One region of the Peribacillus sp. V2I11 genome, then DNA from elsewhere that is predicted to be linked to it. Evidence: riboswitches for the same ligand, from Rfam matches in the RefSeq annotation. Region 1 holds a riboswitch; each other region holds the start of a gene.
The links. A riboswitch is a leader RNA that binds a small molecule or an ion and turns the genes downstream of it on or off. The one in region 1 is predicted to bind S-adenosylmethionine.

Region 1 (4,499 bases):
GCTGAAGGGGTTTTTGATGAAGAAGATTTGATCTTCCGTACGAAGGAGCTTTATGACTTCTTGGAATTTGCGTCCGGCCAATATGATTTCGATCGTGACAAAGTGGTAGCATTAGGTTATTCTAATGGTGCAAATATAGCGGCAAGTTTGATGTTCCATTTCGAAGGGGCACTACAGGGAGCGATTCTTCATCATCCAATGGTGCCAAGACGTGGGATTGCTTTACCCCCCCTTTCGGATATACCAGTATTTATTGCTGCAGGTAAAAACGATCCGATTTGCCCGGCACAAGAAACTGATGAACTTAATCAAATTTTACTGCAAGCTGGTGCTAGGGTGGATATTCACTGGGAAAATTACGGTCATCAGTTAACACGTTCAGAAGTCGAGGCAGCAGGTTCATGGTTTCATAAGAACTTTATATAAGAATGAAAGAGGGAATGAAGATGATTTCAGTTAATCCTGAAAGTCTGACTGAACGGGAAAATTATAAGTTTTTGACTGGAAGCATTATACCGAGACCTATAGCCCTGGTTACGACACAATCCGAAACCGGTACAATCAATATAGCGCCGTTCAGCTTTTTCAACATAGTCAGTTCCAATCCTCCGATGATTTCCATTTCTGTTCAACGGAAAGAAGGAGTTTCAAAGGACACAGCCCGAAATGCAATTCAAACAGGTGAATTCGTTGTTCATATCACTGATGAAAATAATGTTGCTGATGCAAATCGAACGGCCAAGGAACTCCCCTCTGACGAAAGCGAATTGGGTCTTACTAATTTCACGACGGCTGTTAGTGATAAGGTATCCGTACCTGGATTGCAAGAAGCGAAGGTACGCTTTGAATGTACATTGGAGCATACGTTACCATTGGCAGGTTCCCTGGATAAACCTGGTTGTGATTTATTGATAGGGAAAATAGTCTGCTATCATATAGAGCAAGATATTTACCATAATGGCCGAATTGACCAGAATGGGCTAAAACCTGTAGCAAGATTAGCGGGTCATACTTATACAAAACTTGGGGAATTATTTGAAATAGAACGTCCTTAAGGGAAAAGAAAAAAATGGCGTCATCTTTTAAGATGTCGTCAATTTTTTAAACCAAATTTATCCCGGTTAACTTTATCTGCAATTTTAATACGGTGAGCGACAGTTCCAAAGACTAGCAATCATTTCAATGCCGGAGGTCATGATTGTTGGAATATAAAAGAAAGTCTTTACAAACGAAACAAAACTTGACAAATTTTTCATAGATTGATAAAGTTATAAAAAAATAATTTCTTATCCAGAGAGGTGGAGGGACTGGCCCTATGAAACCTCAGCAACAGGTCTATAAAGACACTGTGCTAATTCCAGGGGGTGAAACCTTGATAGATAAGACCGTACGTGTTTATTTGTCAGTAACGCACTCTTTTTTAGAGTGCGTTTTCGTTTTTTCTGGATGCAAGATTAAGGAGAGTAAAATGGAGAACAAAAGGAAGCATGATTTTCAAAGGCAAATGCAAGCAAGGCATATAATAATGCTATCGCTTGGCGGGGTGATTGGAACTGGTTTATTCTTAAGTTCGGGTTATACGATTCACCAGGCTGGCCCGTTTGGCACCATCCTTTCGTATCTGATTGGAGCATTAGTGGTTTATCTAGTCATGTTATGTCTAGGTGAACTGGCAGTACATATGCCCGAGACAGGTGCGTTTCATAGCTACGCAGCCAAATATATCGGACCAGGGACAGGGTATACAGTAGCCTGGTTGTACTGGCTAACTTGGACTGTTGCACTAGGTTCGGAATTCACGGCTGCAGGATTGTTGATGCAGAGATGGTTTCCATCAATAAGTGTCTGGATATGGAGTGCTCTATTTGCCATTTTGGTCTTGGCATTAAATGTGTGGACCGTTAAGTTTTTCGCTGAATCCGAATTCTGGTTTGCGTCCATAAAGGTATTTGCTATTGTGATATTTATTATTCTGGGAGCTGCGGCAATGGTAGGTTTTATTCCAATAATTAATTCACAATCAGCTCCGTTATTTTCCAATTTCACAAGTGCAGGTTTATTTCCGAATGGTGCTTTTGCCATTCTAATGACGATGCTCGCGGTGAATTTTGCATTTTCCGGAACTGAATTAATCGGAATTGCAGCTGGAGAAACTGTGAATCCAGAAAAAACGATACCAAAGGCAATCCGTATGACATTATGGAGATTGATTATCTTTTTTGTAGGAACCATCGTTGTTTTATCCGCATTATTGCCTATTTCGGATGCAAGCGTTTTAGAGAGCCCCTTTGTTACAGTTCTGGAACGGATCGGAATGCCATATGCAGCGGATATTATGAACTTTGTTATATTAACTGCCATTTTGTCTGCTGCAAACTCAGGACTATATGCCTCATCCAGGATGCTTTGGTCACTTGCAGATAAGAAAACTATATCACCAATATTTGCAAAATTGACAAAACGGGGTGTTCCGGTAAATGCAGTCATTTTCAGTATGTTGGGCGGTGGTTTAGCCCTTTTCTCGAGTATTATTGCACCGGATACAGTATACATAGTGCTTGTATCCATTTCCGGACTAGCCGTGGTTGTAGTTTGGATGAGTATTAGCGCGTCACAGTTTCTATTTCGCAGACGATTTATAAAAGATGGAAATTCAGTAAATGATTTGGCTTATCATACACCTTTATATCCACTCGTACCTATCGTTTCTTTTATGCTATGTCTTGCCTCTTGCATAGGAATTGCATTCGATCCTACACAACGAATTGCACTATATTGTGGCATACCTTTTATTTTGTTTTGCTATGGAAGTTATTATCTGACACAAACTATAAAGAAAAGAGGAGTAAAACATGAAGAATAAAATCAACCCAATTGACGCAATTTTACGAGATCATTCAGTCATGATTTTGGATGGAGCTTTAGCTACAGAGCTTGAAAGGCATGGGTGTGATTTGGACGATCCCCTGTGGTCTGCTCATGTATTGCTTGAAAATCCAGAAGTGATTTATCAGGTTCACTCTGACTACTTTCGTGCGGGTGCTGACTGTGCTATAACGGCAAGCTACCAAGCAACAGTTGAAGGTTTCGCCCTACGAGGAATACAAGAAAAAGAGGCTTTGGAGCTAATCCGGAAAACGGTTTTACTTGCAAGAAAAGCAAGAGATGAATTTTGGAAGGAAGAATATCAAACGATTAGACCTAAACCATTGGTTGCTGCATCAGTCGGACCTTATGGGGCTTATCTTGCAGATGGTTCAGAGTATGTAGGGAACTATGGTGTTTCAGAAGAAACTTTAGCGGCATTTCATCGCTCACGAATATCAGCTTTGATTGATGCAGGAGCTGATATTTTAGCATTTGAAACGATTCCTTCCCTGCAGGAAGCAAAAGTATTACATTCAATATTGAAAGATTATCCAGAAGTCTATGCTTGGCTATCCTTTTCGTTGAAAAATGAAAAAGCGATAAGTGACGGTACCTTGCTGGAGGAATGTACGAGATTGTTTGGGGACAGTGAGCAAATTGCAGCAATTGGCATCAACTGTGCGCCTGTATCAAGTATCACGGAAGCCATACAGGTGTTGCGTGCAAACACGCATAAACCAATTATTGTTTATCCGAATTCTGGTGAATCATATAATCCAGAAACTAAAACATGGCATGGTCAAGAATCATGTAACAGGCTCGACCTGAAATCTGAAGAATGGCACCATGCAGGGGCACGTTTAATTGGAGGATGTTGCAGAACGGCACCTCATCATATTGCAGACATTTCAAGAAAGTGGCGACCTTCCGTGGTAGTATCCTCCTAGCCCTTTTTCTGTTATCACTCTGTTATAAGTTATAAGTAGTGGGGAAACCCTTAAATAAAAAGAACAGGAAGCGTCATAAACAGGCGGTTCCTGTTCTTTTTGAGCTCTTTATTCAGATTCGAGTTATTTGAAAAGGCCAAATTGCTTATTAATTCTTGGCCTTTCAGAAATAAGTCGCTCGAGAACGGAAGTGAAGGATCGTTTTAGGTTGACTCATACCTTTTATTTTTTGTCACAAAGCAGTTCGTCTGAAAAAGAATCCTGCTGCAAAAAGTAGTAAAAAGAGAAATTAAATCATATTTTTTTCGTGCTTGGGAAAACTATACAAACAATGAATAGAAAGGAGAGAATGAGTTATGAGTCGTGGTAAAAATTTTAATCACAAAGAAAAAGGACATCCAGGAAATTTACCCAATAATAGAATTAGCGAAGAGAAGGAACACAGCCGCCAGTATGAACAGATTGAGGATATTGTCACACATGAAGCTTTCAAAAATCGGGAAAAAGAAGATGAGATGCCTTAATATATTGAGGTGCAGTATATCTGTTGAGACATTATATTGAGCAATTTTCCATTACTTTAAGGATTATTAAATTGCGCATTCCAATAATAGAAGCACATGAATTAAAGACGTAACTTCCTCTTCATGTTGCTTCTTATTTTTGGCTTTATATACGGGGGAA
Region 2 (4,499 bases), 3.9 Mb from region 1:
GCTTTGGGACCCATTTCTTGTATCGAAATGCATGCCCTGTAGAAATCTTGTTCCGTCCGAATCGACAAGCCAGTAAGTACTTCCGCTTCCGGTACATTTGGGGTTACAAGTGTTGCTAGCGGAAGCAAATCCATTTTTAAGGCAGAGACAGCTTTTTCGTCGAGCAAATGGTGGCCGCTTTTGGAAATCATGACAGGGTCAAGGATAACGATGGCAGGCATGAAGGTTTTAAGGGACGCAGCGACAGTTTCCACTATTTCTTTTGATCCAAGCATGCCTATTTTTACTGCATCGACCGGAATATCTTCAAAGATAGCAGCAATTTGATCTGATATGATAGCTGTTTCAATTGGCTGTACTGAACGGACTTCCATTGTATTTTGTGCGGTTACGGCTGTGATGGCAGACATCCCAAAGACCCCATGTGCAGAAAATGTTTTTAAATCCGCTTGTATTCCAGCACCGCCCCCTGAATCAGAGCCTGCGATGGTTAATGCTGTTTTCATAAAAAAACCCCTTCATATAATTATTTTTTAGAAGTATTTTAAGTAATATGAAAGCTAAAATCGCACCTGCGAATGAACTGAGCATAAAAGCCGGTAAAAAACCAAAAAGAGCAGCTTTTTCTCCCAATAGGAGGATGGCAAGTGGATAACAGGCTAGGGAACCGAGAATGCCGGTCCCAATCACTTCCCCAAAACAAGCGAATTTTAAGCTTTGTGTTTTTCGATAAAGGATGGCAGCTAAAAGTGCCCCGATCATGCTGCCGGGAAAGGCGAAAATTGAACCGGTACCAGACATGTTTCTAATGATGGAAACTAAAAAAGCTTGTGTCACAGCATAAGCAGGCCCCAATAGGACGGCCGTCAGGACATTTGCCAAATGCTGAATAGGAAAGACCTTTGCAAATCCTGTTGGGATGAAAATAAATGAACTGGTCAGCGTCGTTATAGCCGTGATCATGGCAGTCAACGTCAGTTTCTTGATAGGATTCATCATCATGTCAACATCCTACAGCGGCCAATCCTGCTCATTTTGAACCATATCCCAGAATAAATATTCATATCGGGAAGTAACCAAAAAGTGCTTTTCTAATCTAAGAAGCTCCTTTTCTGGCATGCCTTCCGTCAACTCTTCCAACAAAGCGATCAGCCACTTGTGTGCTTCCCCGAATTCAGGAGATGAATAGGACCTTATCCAATCTGCATAGCGATTGTTTTCCAACGCTGCTCCATTTTGTTCTTTTAATAGCAAACCGATTTCATAATAATCCCAAGCGCAGGGCAGGAGACAGGCGATCAAATCTGCCAAGGTCCCATGCTGAGCTGCATTTAGCATGTAACCTGTATAGGCTAGAGTGGTTGGAGTGGGCTCTGTATCTTCCAATTCCTTGGAACTGATTCCGAATTCGGAAGCATAATGCCGATGAATATCCATTTCCACTTGAAGGGTTTCATTTAAAATACTTGCAAACTTTGCCATGGTTTCGATGTCATGAGCTTTGATGACACCTAAAGCAAAGAGCTTGGAATAATCCATGAGATAGATATAGTCCTGCTTCAGGTAATAGGCAAATTTCTCTTCAGGAAGCGTGCCGTTTCCAATTGCCTGGACAAAGGGATGAGAATGGTTCCTTTTCCAAATCTCTTTTGCCCGCGCATGTAGTCTATCACTGAATGTTTCTAATTTAATATTCTCCATTGTTCATCCTCCTTTAGAATGGATCCCCTTGTTAATAAAAAACCCCGTTCCTGAATACGGAACGGGGTAGATGGATATAGCCTGTAAATGGACGATATCATCCACTTCCCTCCGCCGGTATAAGCCGGTTCAGGTTCAAAGGGTCCGGAACTAATTCCATCTCAGTCTTAAAAAAAAACTCCCCTAGTGGTGTGAATTGTATGTAATTACTGACATCATATCAGAAAGACAAGAAAATGCAACCGGTAATTGAAAGAGAGATCACTTTGTGTCCAGGAAAAAAGGGAGAACCAGGTAATTGACTTTTGATGATTATTAAGATAAAATCATGTCTACATCATTTATATATCGAATTCTTATCCAGAGAGGTGGAGGGACTTGGCCCAAAGAAACCTCGGCAGCGGACCCGTTATGGGAACTGTGCTAAATCCAACAAGCATATGCTTGGGAGATAAGAAGAGCCGTACGGACACTGTCAGCCTCTTCTTGAATTAGAAGGGGCTTTTATTTTTGGGAAATAACGTTTAGTGACATAATAGAAAAGGTATATATAATTTGGTGAAAATCAAACAAGTTGATAAAGTTTAGCTAACTAGAAGCTGGCTCAAGGATGACTAGGAAAGGAGCCATTTACATGGCAGAATTATTTAAGAGGATTGAACAGAGGAAGGCAATGCTTATTGAAGAGTTATTGGCCAATGGAGTATACAAAACCTCTGATGAAAGGCACCTTTATGATGCCCCATTAAAAGTACTTGAAGATGAATATAAAATTGTTATAAATAGACATAATAACGAGTCACCTTCTGAATGGATGACATAGTAAGCGATGGACTATATTTTGGGTTCTTGTATTAGGGATATGATGTAAGCATTCGCAGTCTACACTAGTGGGTGCTTTTTTTGCGTTTAATAGAAAGTGACACAAAATATACATAATATAAGAATAAATAGGTGTTTTGTCACATTTACCCTATAAAATAACACATTTAATTTCTGGAAAATAGTTGATTTTAACTAGTAGTTTCATTATGATGAAAGTGTAAAAATATTGAATAAATGGGGGGTGCTATAATGCTTTGCCGCAAGGTAACTATAGAAAAAGTAGAAGAGAAGAGACAAGAGATGCTCAAATTGGCCGCGATTTACGGCTTAACAAGTCTGCTGACTGTTCAAGCCAGTCAAGAATTGGATACGCTATTAAATGCGTTAACAAGTAAAAGAGATTCTGAATATTTTTCCCTCCAGAAAGCATATAGGTATTTTTAAATTAGTCAATTTGACCTCGATTAATCTAAAAAAAGCTACTGCTCAAGGCAATAGCTCTAAAGAATTATTTTAAATATCGACACGTTTACCAAGAATGATCAAATCCCGCTCAATGCCATCCAGCTCGGCAACCTGGGGTAAATGAGCCCATTCTTCAAACCCGAATTTGGAAAAAAGCTTAAGGCTTGGTGTATTGTGGGCGAAAATGAAACCCAATAGAGTCTTAACACCTAATTTTGGACTCATTTCAATTGCCTTTTGAATCGAAATTTGTCCGATTCCTTTTCCCCGGAAATAATCATCAATATAAATGCTGATTTCGGCAGTGGAATTATATGCCGGTCGGCCATAGAAGGATTGAAAGCTCATCCATCCTGCAGTATTCCCTTCTATAGTAATGATATATAGCGGTCGGCTTTCCGAATGATGTTCCTCAAACCATTTAACCCTCGATTGGACGGATACAGGTTCCGTATCTGCCGTGACCATTCTTGAAGCAATTGTCGAATTATATATTTCAACAATTCTGGGTAGATCAGATAGTTCTGCCACTCTAAACTCTATGTGCTCTTCCATGATTTAAACTCCTAACTATCATTTATTCAATCACGAGAATGAAGGGTTATCCCGTTTTTTGTTAAGGGACGGTGAATGACACCCAATCCATTGAAAGTTTTATATTATCATACACTCCTTACTCTTTATCTGACAATTCTTTTTTGTATGTTAAGACTGCGGATTTTTTGGGTATGTAAGATTAAATACTTCTAGTAAAAAGACAAGAGGGGAACTAAATGAAAAAATTGGCAGGGTTATTGATTGCTGTACTAGTTATATGTTTTGCTGCATATGAATTTCAGGCCTCGGAGTCGGAAGATGTGCAAAGGGTGATGGCTTTTGGAGATTCGTTAACCTATGGAAAAGGGGATAAGGACGGTGAAGGATATATAGAAGGCCTGGAGGATGAATTGAATAATCCGGAATCGGAACAAAAAGTGAGTTTTTGGAATTACGGAATAAAAGGCCAGGAAACGGATGGGGTGATGAAACAGCTTGATGATTACCGCATTAAAACGAAACTTGATGAAGCCGATACTTTCATCGTTTATATTGGAACGAATGACTTGATCAATAGTAACGGAGGGGACTTGGAGAAAATAAGTGTCCGAAAAATCAATGAGGGTAAACGGGAGTATATCAGCCATCTGAATATGATTACATCAACACTGTTGGAGGCAAACGGTAAAGCTGATATTCTGGTAGTGGGACTATATAACCCAATTAAAGGTAATCAAAAACTTGAAAAGCACATTCGCAATTATAACCAGTCAATAAAGGGAATAGCGGATAAAGATAAAAGGATGTTATTCATTCCTACGAATGATCTTTTTGAAGATAAAAAGAAAACAGAGTATTTCAGTGATAAGTTACATCCGAATGAAAAAGGGTATCAGCTCATTGCGAATCGGGTTTTGGAAAGTTATGATTTCAAATGAAAGCAAAAATGCACAGGAAAGCTTTCTGTGCAT
Region 3 (4,499 bases), 2.0 Mb from region 1:
GACCATTTACCATTTTACCTCTACAGACCGATCTTTTAAAGAATTCTTTTATATGCTTAGCCGTGAATTTTGCGTTGTAGGTCCTGGACCATTTTGTTGCACTTTACATGTTCCCTATCCCGTTCTTTCTCAACCTCGATACGGAGGTCTAAGTTTCTACTGTACTCACTGTAGCCAATCCCATGTGAAGACTGCATCGCCTTTTCCATTTCGCTTGTTACATTTAAATCTAGAGTATTGATAGTGAACCATCCTTTCAAATTTGTGTATCATTTTATTACCTTCATCATCTCTATACCCTTCACTTTCATGATTAAACATGAAAAAACGACCTGAATTAAATCAGGTCGCCATTCTTGAATCATTTATCCGCCGGTACAACTGCACCATCGTATTCTTTAAGGATGAAATCTTGAATTTCTTTAGAATGCAATACTTCTACAAGCGCTTTTATTGCTTCTTTATTTTCGTCACCTTTGTTTACTGCAATGACATTCACATATGGTGATTCCGAATCTTCAATTGCAATCGAATCTTCAATCGGATTCAAACCTGCGTCAATTGCATAGTTGGAGTTGATCAAGACAGCATCGCCTTCGCCGCTCTCATAAATTTTAGGAAGCAGTGCCGCTTCATATTCAGCATCGAATTTAAGGTTTTTCTTATTTTCAACGATGTCTTTAGTTGTAGCCGTCGTTTTATCGATGCCTTCTTTCAAAGTGATCAGGCCATTCTTTTCTAAAAGGGATAAAGCGCGTCCATGATCAGCGACAGAGCTGCTCAAAATGATTGTTGCCCCATCAGGAAGTTTATCGATGCTTTTATATTTTTGTGAGTATAGTGCTATTGGCTCGATATGGATTCCGCCAGCATTGACGAAATCATATCCATTTTCTTTAATTTGCGCCTCTAAGTAAGGAATGTGCTGAAAATAGTTAGCATCCAATTCCTTATCATTCAACGCCTTATTCGGTAAAACATAGTCCTGGAATGTTTCGATTTCCAATTCGATTCCTTTTTCTTTAAGAAGCGGCTTAGCTTCCTCGAGGATTTCAGCATGCGGAACATTGGATGCCCCTACAACTAATTTCTTCGATTCTTTCTCCGTATCACTGCCGCTTTTATCCTTTTCACTTCCACAAGCAGCCAAAGCGATAGATAACACTAAAATTAATGCAAATCCTAAAAACTTTTTCATCCTAGTCATCTCCCTTTATCTTTTGTCCAATTTAGATGTAATCACATCTCCAATAATTTGAATTATAAAGACGATAATTAGAATAACGACAGTCGCTACAAGCGTAACGTCATTTTGACTTCTTTGATAGCCTTCCAAATAGGCTAGATTACCAAGCCCGCCAGCGCCGATGACCCCAGCCATTGCGGTATATCCAACCAATGCGATCGATGTTACCGTGATCCCGGAAATAAGGGCAGGCATCGACTCTGGAAGAAGGACCTTCCAAATGATCGTGCTCGTTTTTGCCCCCATCGATTTAGCGGCTTCAATTACACCTTTATCGATTTCACGAAGGCCGATTTCGACCATACGCGCATAAAATGGGGCCGCACCGATAATAAGTGCCGGCAGTGCAGCGTTCTCTCCAATCATGGAACCGACAAGCGCTTTAGTGAAAGGAATGAGCAGCACGATCAAAATAAGAAATGGAATGGAACGGAATATATTAACGACAGCACTCATGACCCCGTTGACTGCCCGGTTTCCCCACATATTCCCCTTCCCTGTCAGGAACAGGATCAATCCTAATATTATGCCTATAAAAAAGGTTGCCACTACAGAGACGCTTGTCATGTAAAGCGTTTCTTTCGTTGCTTCAATAATGTCTTCCCAATCAACATTCGGCAATAATTCTTCAAGCATGAGTAATCACCTCCACGCCTACCTGCTGTGCTTTAATGAATTCGATTGCGCGGAGCATTTCATCCTCTGTGCCATCAAGATGGATAAACAATGTTCCATATGAACCGCTTCTTGTTTGGGATATCTTACCTTGAACGATATTGACATCCAACTCGAAGTTACGTACAAGCTTGGTGATCAACGGGCTTTCTGCATGATCACCTACAAAGGTCAATTGAATCACTTTGCCTGCAGGATAGCGTTCGAGCAAATGGTCCATCGTTTCTTTCGTTTCTTCTGGTTCCGTTACTTGTTGCACGAAACGCTTCGTCATTTGTTCTTTAGGATTCTTGAAAACATCCAGGACAGGACCCTGTTCAACAACTTGCCCGCTTTCCATCACGGCGACGCGATGACAGATTTTACGTATTACATGCATTTCATGTGTTATCAAAACGATCGTCAATCCCAGGCGCTGATTGATGTCAACAAGCAATTCGAGTATTGAGTCGGTAGTCTGTGGATCCAATGCAGAAGTCGCTTCATCACAAAGCAGCACTTTAGGATCATTTGCCAGAGCCCTGGCTATCCCCACCCTTTGCTTTTGCCCTCCGCTTAATTGTGAAGGATAGGCCTTTTCCCTGCCTTCCAGTCCGACTAACTTGATCAATTCGTTCACACGCTTGGTTCGTTCAGTTTTAGAAATTCCTGAAATTTCCAAAGGGAAAGAAATATTCTCCTGAACGGTCCTTGACCATAATAGATTGAAATGTTGGAAAATCATGCTTATTTCTTGACGGGCCTTACGGAGCTGAGCCCCTTTAATTTTTGAAATTTCCTTTTCAGCCACCACAACGGATCCCTCTGTGGGTGTTTCCAATCCATTGAGCATTCTGATCAAAGTACTCTTCCCCGCCCCACTGTAACCGATGATACCGAAAATCTCGCCTTTATTTATTTCAACATTCACATTATTTACAGCCTTGATCGTCTCACTGTTTCCTTTTCCTGTACGGAACAGCTTACTGACTTTCGTCAATGTAATCATTAATCCTCACCTCTTTTTTTATCCAATAAAACCTATGAACTTAGTTGATTTCTCTACATTATTAGTCTGTTTCTCATATCATTTTTCCCCAAAAAAAAGAAAAAACCTTTCTGCATGAGCAGAAAGGCAGGTGAAGAAACAGGCCTTCCTCTCATCTTCCAAAGTGATTAAACTTTGTGTGAATTGGCACCTTTCCAAGGAATTTCTCCTTGTCGGTTGCCGGGTTTCATCGGGCACATCCCTCCACCTCTCTTGATAAGAGCTAATATATAGAATATTTGTACATCATTAAGTTCTTTAGTATGGTGAAATTTTATCATAGATAAAAAAGGAGCGCAATGTATATTATTTCTAGTACAAGAATGAACAGGAACTTTGCTTAAACCGTTTTGGAAGTCAAGGAGACGATATTCGTCGCTTTTTCAATTGCCTGTTCCAAATCTTCTATTAAATCCTCTACATTTTCAATCCCAATGGATAAACGGACTTGATCAGCACGCACACCCGCTTTCGCAAGACCCGCCTCATTCAATTGTTGATGGGTCGTACTGGCTGGGTGGATGATCAAGCTCTTCGCATCCCCAACATTCGCTACATGGGACCATAATTCCACCGAATTGATAAGTTTTGCCCCAGCTTCGCGATTACCTTGTATCCCAAATGTAACGACAGATCCAGCTCCCTTTGGCAAATATTTATCCGCAAGGGCTTTATCGGGATGATCCTCATCACCAGGATGTGAAACCCAAGTCACCGCAGGATGGTTTTTTAAATATTTAATGACAGACTTGGTGTTTGATAGATGCTCTTTCATCCTTACATGCAGCGTTTCAAGTCCAAGCGTAAACTGGAAAGCACTTTGGGCACTTAACGCAGGACCTAAATCACGGAGTAACTGGACTCGGGCTTTCGTTATGAATGCTGCAGGTCCAACTGCCTCGGCGTATACCAGACCGTCGTAACTTGGGTCGGGCTCCGTGAAGCCAGGGTAGTTTGGCGAGTTCCAATCGAACTTCCCTCCATCCACGATGACACCGCCTAGCGTCGTTCCATTTCCCAGAAGCCATTTTGTAGCGGAATGGATCACAATATCCGCTCCAAAGTCAATTGGTCTGCATAGATATGGTGTCGCGAAGGTATTATCAATGATTAAAGGTATGCCTGCATCATGGGCGATTTCCGCTACCGCTTCCATATCGAGCACCCTCAAACTTGGATTTCCGATCGTTTCAGCAAAAATGGCCTTAGTTCTTGGCGTAATCGCCCTTTTGAAATTTTCAGGGTCATCGGGAGAAACGAACTTCACTTTGATTCCATATTTAGGAAGAGTATTTTCAAAAAGGTTATACGTACCGCCATATAATGTAGAGGCTGAAACAATCTCATCCCCTGCAGCCGCAATATTCAGGATTGAAAGTGAGATGGCAGCCATTCCGCTTGATGTTGCCAATCCGCCGATACCGCCTTCCAATAAGGCCATTCTTTCCTCAAAAACGCTGACCGTTGGATTATGGAGTCGTGTATATATATAGCCATTCTCCTTTAGGCCAAATAAATTCGCTGCATGGTCGGTGTCTTTGAACAAGTATG
Region 4 (4,499 bases), 140 kb from region 1:
TTTATGATTAATCGTTTTTTCAGCGGCAGACTGCAAACTTTTCACGATATGTTCTGGCGTCGGCTGATCAGGGTTTCCCTGGCCTAAATTAATGACATCATGTCCTTGCGCCGTGATCGCATTGACTTTTGCGACTAGTGAAGCAAAAAACTGCTTGGGCAGGGCCTGAAGCTGTCTGGATTTTTCAAATTGCACCATTTATACACCTTCTCTGAAATTTCTTGAAATTCTAGTCACAAATGATATATGTTTATCATAGTCTTGTAAAGCATTTTTTACATGTGGGGGTTTTAAAAGATGAAGTGGAAAATAGCTTGTATTCAAATGGATATAGCCTTCGGGCAACCAGATATCAATTTTCAGGTTGCAGAACAATGGATGGAAAAAGCAGCACGGTCAGACCCGATATCGTCATTTTACCAGAGCTTTGGACGACCGGATACGACTTGACCAGGTTAAATGAGATTGCTGATCAAGAGGCAGAAAAAACGATTGAATTTTTTTAAACACAGGCAAAGAAACACCAGATTCACATAATAGGCGGTTCCATTGCGAAAAAGACAAGCAAAGGGATCTATAATACCATGATCATCATCGATAAACATGGAAATCTCATTAAAGAATATGATAAGCTTCACTTATTTCAGTTAATGGATGAACATCTTTTCCTGCAGCCAGGAGAAAAAGATGGTTTATTTACTCTTGATGAAAAAATATGTGCTGGATTCGTTTGTTATGACATCCGTTTCCCCGAATGGCAGCGAGCACATACCGTTCAAGGCGCGGAAGTTCTATTCGTTACGGCTGAATGGCCAAAGCCGAGACTGGATCACTGGAGGGCCTTATTGATTAGCCGTGCCATCGAGAACCAAGCCTATGTTGTAGCCGTTAATCGTTCAGGTTCGGATGTCAATAATATATTTGCGGGTCATTCCTTGATTATTGATCCATGGGGGAATATCATTAGTGAAGCCGGAGAAGGAAACGAACTCCTGACAGGCACTTTGGACTTCAATAAAGTTACGGAAGCCCGTAATAAAATACCTGTATTCGAAGATCGCCGCCCTGATTTTTATTAATTTACCCATTGACAAACTATTTAAAATGTTGATATTATTTTCCCGAAGATTAAAATTTCAGAAAACATTTACTCTTATCAAGAGCAGGCTGAGGGATAAAGGCCCTATGAAGCCCAGCAACCGACTGTAATACCATTGTGAAATGGGGCGGATTCACCGCCGGATTATAAAATCCACAGAGCACGGTGCTAATTCCACCAGAATTCATTTTCTGGAAGATAAGAGGTCCGAAGCCAAAACTTCTGCCTCTTTCTATATGAAAGAGGCTTTTTTATTCTTATTTTGAATCTGGAGGGGAAAAGAATGACTCAAAACCGTTCAAATTTTAAGAGATTGACAAACGAAACAGCTATAACCCTTGCAAAAAAACTTGGGTTGGTCAATGCGGATGCAAGTTTAACATGTAAAGAAATCGGCGATGGAAACTTAAATTATGTTTTTCATATTACAGACACAGTCACAAATAAAGGGATAATCATCAAACAAGCGGTCCCTTATGCCAAGGTACTTGGTGAAAGCTGGCCGCTGACATTGAAAAGGGCGGCCATTGAAGCGAATGCGCTGATTCATTTCAGAAGTTATTGCCCCGAATTCGTACCGCAAGTCTATTATTCGGATGAACAGCTTGCCATCACAGTCATGGAGGATTTATCTCACTTGAAAATCGTTAGAACAGGATTGATCGATGGCGATTCATATCCATTTCTTTCACAGCATATTGGTGAGTATGTTGCGAAGACGGCATTTTATACATCCGATTATCATTTAGAACCATCTGCGAAAAAGGAAGTGGCCCGACATTTCACGAATCCGGAACTCTGCAAAATCACTGAGGTCTTTATTTTCACGGATCCATTTTTTGAGGAACTCCCGGGAGATTTCGAGGTGGAATTGACCGATGCCGCCAAAAATATATGGAATGATCAAGAAGTGATACTTGAGGTCGCTAAGCTGAAACAAAGCTTTGAAACAGAGCAGGAAGCCTTGCTTCATGGAGATTTACATACTGGAAGTATATTTGCAAGTGAAACTGAAACAAAGGTTATTGATCCGGAATTCGCTTTTTATGGGCCAGTTGGTTTTGACCTTGGTCAATACACCGCCAACCTTCTCTTCCAGGCAATTATACGAAATGGCGCAGGAAAGGAAGAGATTTTCTCACACCTTCATGAATTTTGGAATGCCTTTGAAGAAACCTATACCGAATTATGGGAAGGCCAAAATAAAAGCCCATTCCGCCATGTTAAGGGTTATCTGCCTTATTTACTGACAAAATTCAAAAAAGATGCATTCGGTTTTGCCGGCTGTGAACTGATTCGGAGAACCATCGGCCTTTCCCATGTTGCCGATTTAAACATCATTGAAGATAAAGAAACAAGGATCGCTGCCAAAACGGAAACATTGGAAATTGGTGCATTTTTAATTAAAAAACGGGAAGAATTGGATGTTCCAGCTGTCATTGAAGCGTTGAAGCAACGTACACTGCCATCTTATTCAACCATTTAAAAGGAGACCTGCACATGACTACACTAGCACCCTTACCATATTCGGTACAATGGGATGATACCCATATTACATTATTAAATCAACAAGCCCTTCCTTCCCTAACTGAATTTATAGAACTTCATTCTGTTGATGATGTATATGACAGCATTTTGTCTTTAAAAGTTCGCGGTGCCCCAGCTATTGGACTGACGGCAGCATTTGGTGTTGCACTTGGTGCCAAACAGGAAACAACCGCTGAATTAGGGGAATTCAAGAAAAATGTAACGGGGCATATCGAAAAACTCGCCTCTTCTCGGCCAACTGCAGTCAACCTTTTTTGGGCTTTAAGGAGGATGGAGAACACCTTGCAAGCTGCGCAAAGCATTTCAACTGCCAAGGAAGCACTTGTATCGGAGGCTAAAGCAATCTTTGCTGAAGATGAAGAAATGTGCAGGAAAATAGGGGAACATGGTTTATCCTTATTCACTAGAGGAGATTCCATTCTAACGCATTGCAACGCTGGGGGAATTGCCACAGCTCGGTATGGCACAGCCTTGGCTCCCTTCCACCTGGCTAAGGAAAGGGACTTTCCGCTAAAAGTGTACGCCTGTGAAACCAGGCCTGTCCTGCAAGGGGCGCGTTTGACTGCTTGGGAATTGATGCAAGCCGGGGTTGATGTCACCTTAATTTCTGATAATATGGCTGCCCATACGATTCACCAGAAACGAATAAATGGAATTATCGTCGGGGCCGACAGGATTGCGGCTAATGGTGATACAGCCAATAAAATCGGGACATTGGGATTGGCCATATTAGCCAAGCACTTTGGTATCCCTTTTTATGTGGCCGCACCATCAAGCACATTCGACCTATCTATCGAATCCGGCACATCCATCCCGATCGAAGAACGGAATGAAGCGGAAATCACCTTCATTCAAGGTGTAAGGGTCGCTCCGGAAAACGTGAAGACTTTCAATCCAGCCTTTGACGTTACACCGAATCATCTAATTACAAGCATCATTACCGAAAATGGCATCATAACACCGGATTTCATCAAAAACATTCCGCATTTTGTTAATTGATCCAGGCTCCTTTATTGGAGATAAAAAACGAGAAGGATTTCGTATCCCTCTCGTTTTTTAAAAATGATCGATTATGATTATTCTTGCGAGGTATATACTACAATAATTTAAGTGAATTCGAACATATTCACTTAATATAAGGATGTTTTCGATAACAAATGAGAATTGGAAATTCTTATTATTTTGAAAAGAACTCCTGAAGTGCCTTCTTATTTTTAGTGTAGTCCATTTCCAAAACAGCTCCGGACTGGGGATATATTTCATCTTTAAAGCTTCCCCCCACTGGAACCCTTAAGGTTTCGACGGTGTCCGGTGTATGGAAGACTATTTTTGGACCCATTTCCATTATTGTTTTCAGTCCAATATCTGTATCCAAGTACGAGAGTCCTTGTTCGATGATACTAGGAAGGGCTGCCATCCCTTCGAAGGATGAGATTTGATTTATAAACGCTGTTTTTAATTGAACCATTACTTCTTGTTGACGCTCTACCCTTCCAAAATCACTTTCATCGTCATGTCTAAAACGGACATATTTCAATAGTTCCTCACCATGTAAAACATTTTTACCTACGCTTGCCTGAATGCTCATATCATCAATGATTTCCTGATCCACATTCAGCTCTACACCATCAGGTGCAAGTAAATCGACCATCTTCACAAAACCCTGGAAGTCAATTACCGCTACATGATCGACCTTGACATCGAAATTTTCCTGTATCGTTTTCTTGAGCAGTTCCCGTCCACCATAATAATAAGCTGCATTTATTTTGTTGTATACTGATTTATTCCCGGGGATTTTCACATAACTATCACGCATAATGGAAGCGAGCTTCAGTTTCTCCTGCTCAGGAAA

Region 2: linked by a shared signal. The riboswitch ahead of QFZ73_RS04325 (Fur-regulated basic protein FbpA) and the one ahead of mmuP (S-methylmethionine permease) in region 1 are both predicted to bind S-adenosylmethionine.
Region 3: linked by a shared signal. The riboswitch ahead of QFZ73_RS13335 (methionine ABC transporter ATP-binding protein) and the one ahead of mmuP (S-methylmethionine permease) in region 1 are both predicted to bind S-adenosylmethionine.
Region 4: linked by a shared signal. The riboswitch ahead of mtnK (S-methyl-5-thioribose kinase) and the one ahead of mmuP (S-methylmethionine permease) in region 1 are both predicted to bind S-adenosylmethionine.

What each region holds. Positions count from the first base shown of each region.
Region 1 is NZ_JAUSYW010000001.1:4,779,782-4,784,280, forward strand. Features, by position in the region: gene QFZ73_RS23420 (alpha/beta hydrolase) at 1-426, shown strand, start outside; gene QFZ73_RS23425 (flavin reductase family protein) at 447-1,055, shown strand; SAM riboswitch class I at 1,284-1,386, shown strand; gene mmuP (S-methylmethionine permease) at 1,469-2,863, shown strand; gene mmuM (homocysteine S-methyltransferase) at 2,853-3,815, shown strand; gene QFZ73_RS23440 (hypothetical protein) at 4,172-4,339, shown strand.
Region 2 is NZ_JAUSYW010000001.1:897,377-901,875, reverse strand. Features, by position in the region: gene thiD (bifunctional hydroxymethylpyrimidine kinase/phosphomethylpyrimidine kinase) at 1-506, opposite strand, end outside; gene thiW (energy coupling factor transporter S component ThiW) at 475-996, opposite strand; gene tenA (thiaminase II) at 1,012-1,701, opposite strand; TPP riboswitch at 1,791-1,896, opposite strand; SAM riboswitch class I at 2,055-2,159, shown strand; gene QFZ73_RS04325 (Fur-regulated basic protein FbpA) at 2,336-2,524, shown strand; gene QFZ73_RS04320 (aspartyl-phosphate phosphatase Spo0E family protein) at 2,776-2,970, shown strand; gene QFZ73_RS04315 (GNAT family N-acetyltransferase) at 3,040-3,546, opposite strand; gene QFZ73_RS04310 (GDSL-type esterase/lipase family protein) at 3,765-4,466, shown strand.
Region 3 is NZ_JAUSYW010000001.1:2,771,279-2,775,777, reverse strand. Features, by position in the region: gene QFZ73_RS29150 (YuzK family famiily protein) at 57-197, opposite strand; gene QFZ73_RS13345 (MetQ/NlpA family ABC transporter substrate-binding protein) at 362-1,198, opposite strand; gene QFZ73_RS13340 (methionine ABC transporter permease) at 1,214-1,882, opposite strand; gene QFZ73_RS13335 (methionine ABC transporter ATP-binding protein) at 1,875-2,909, opposite strand; SAM riboswitch class I at 3,058-3,171, opposite strand; gene QFZ73_RS13330 (O-acetylhomoserine aminocarboxypropyltransferase/cysteine synthase family protein) at 3,289-4,499, opposite strand, start outside.
Region 4 is NZ_JAUSYW010000001.1:4,637,255-4,641,753, reverse strand. Features, by position in the region: gene QFZ73_RS22715 (pyridoxal phosphate-dependent aminotransferase) at 1-198, opposite strand, end outside; partial or broken gene QFZ73_RS22710 (carbon-nitrogen family hydrolase) at 298-1,079, shown strand; SAM riboswitch class I at 1,151-1,304, shown strand; gene mtnK (S-methyl-5-thioribose kinase) at 1,383-2,585, shown strand; gene mtnA (S-methyl-5-thioribose-1-phosphate isomerase) at 2,600-3,646, shown strand; gene QFZ73_RS22695 (LCP family protein) at 3,825-4,499, opposite strand, start outside.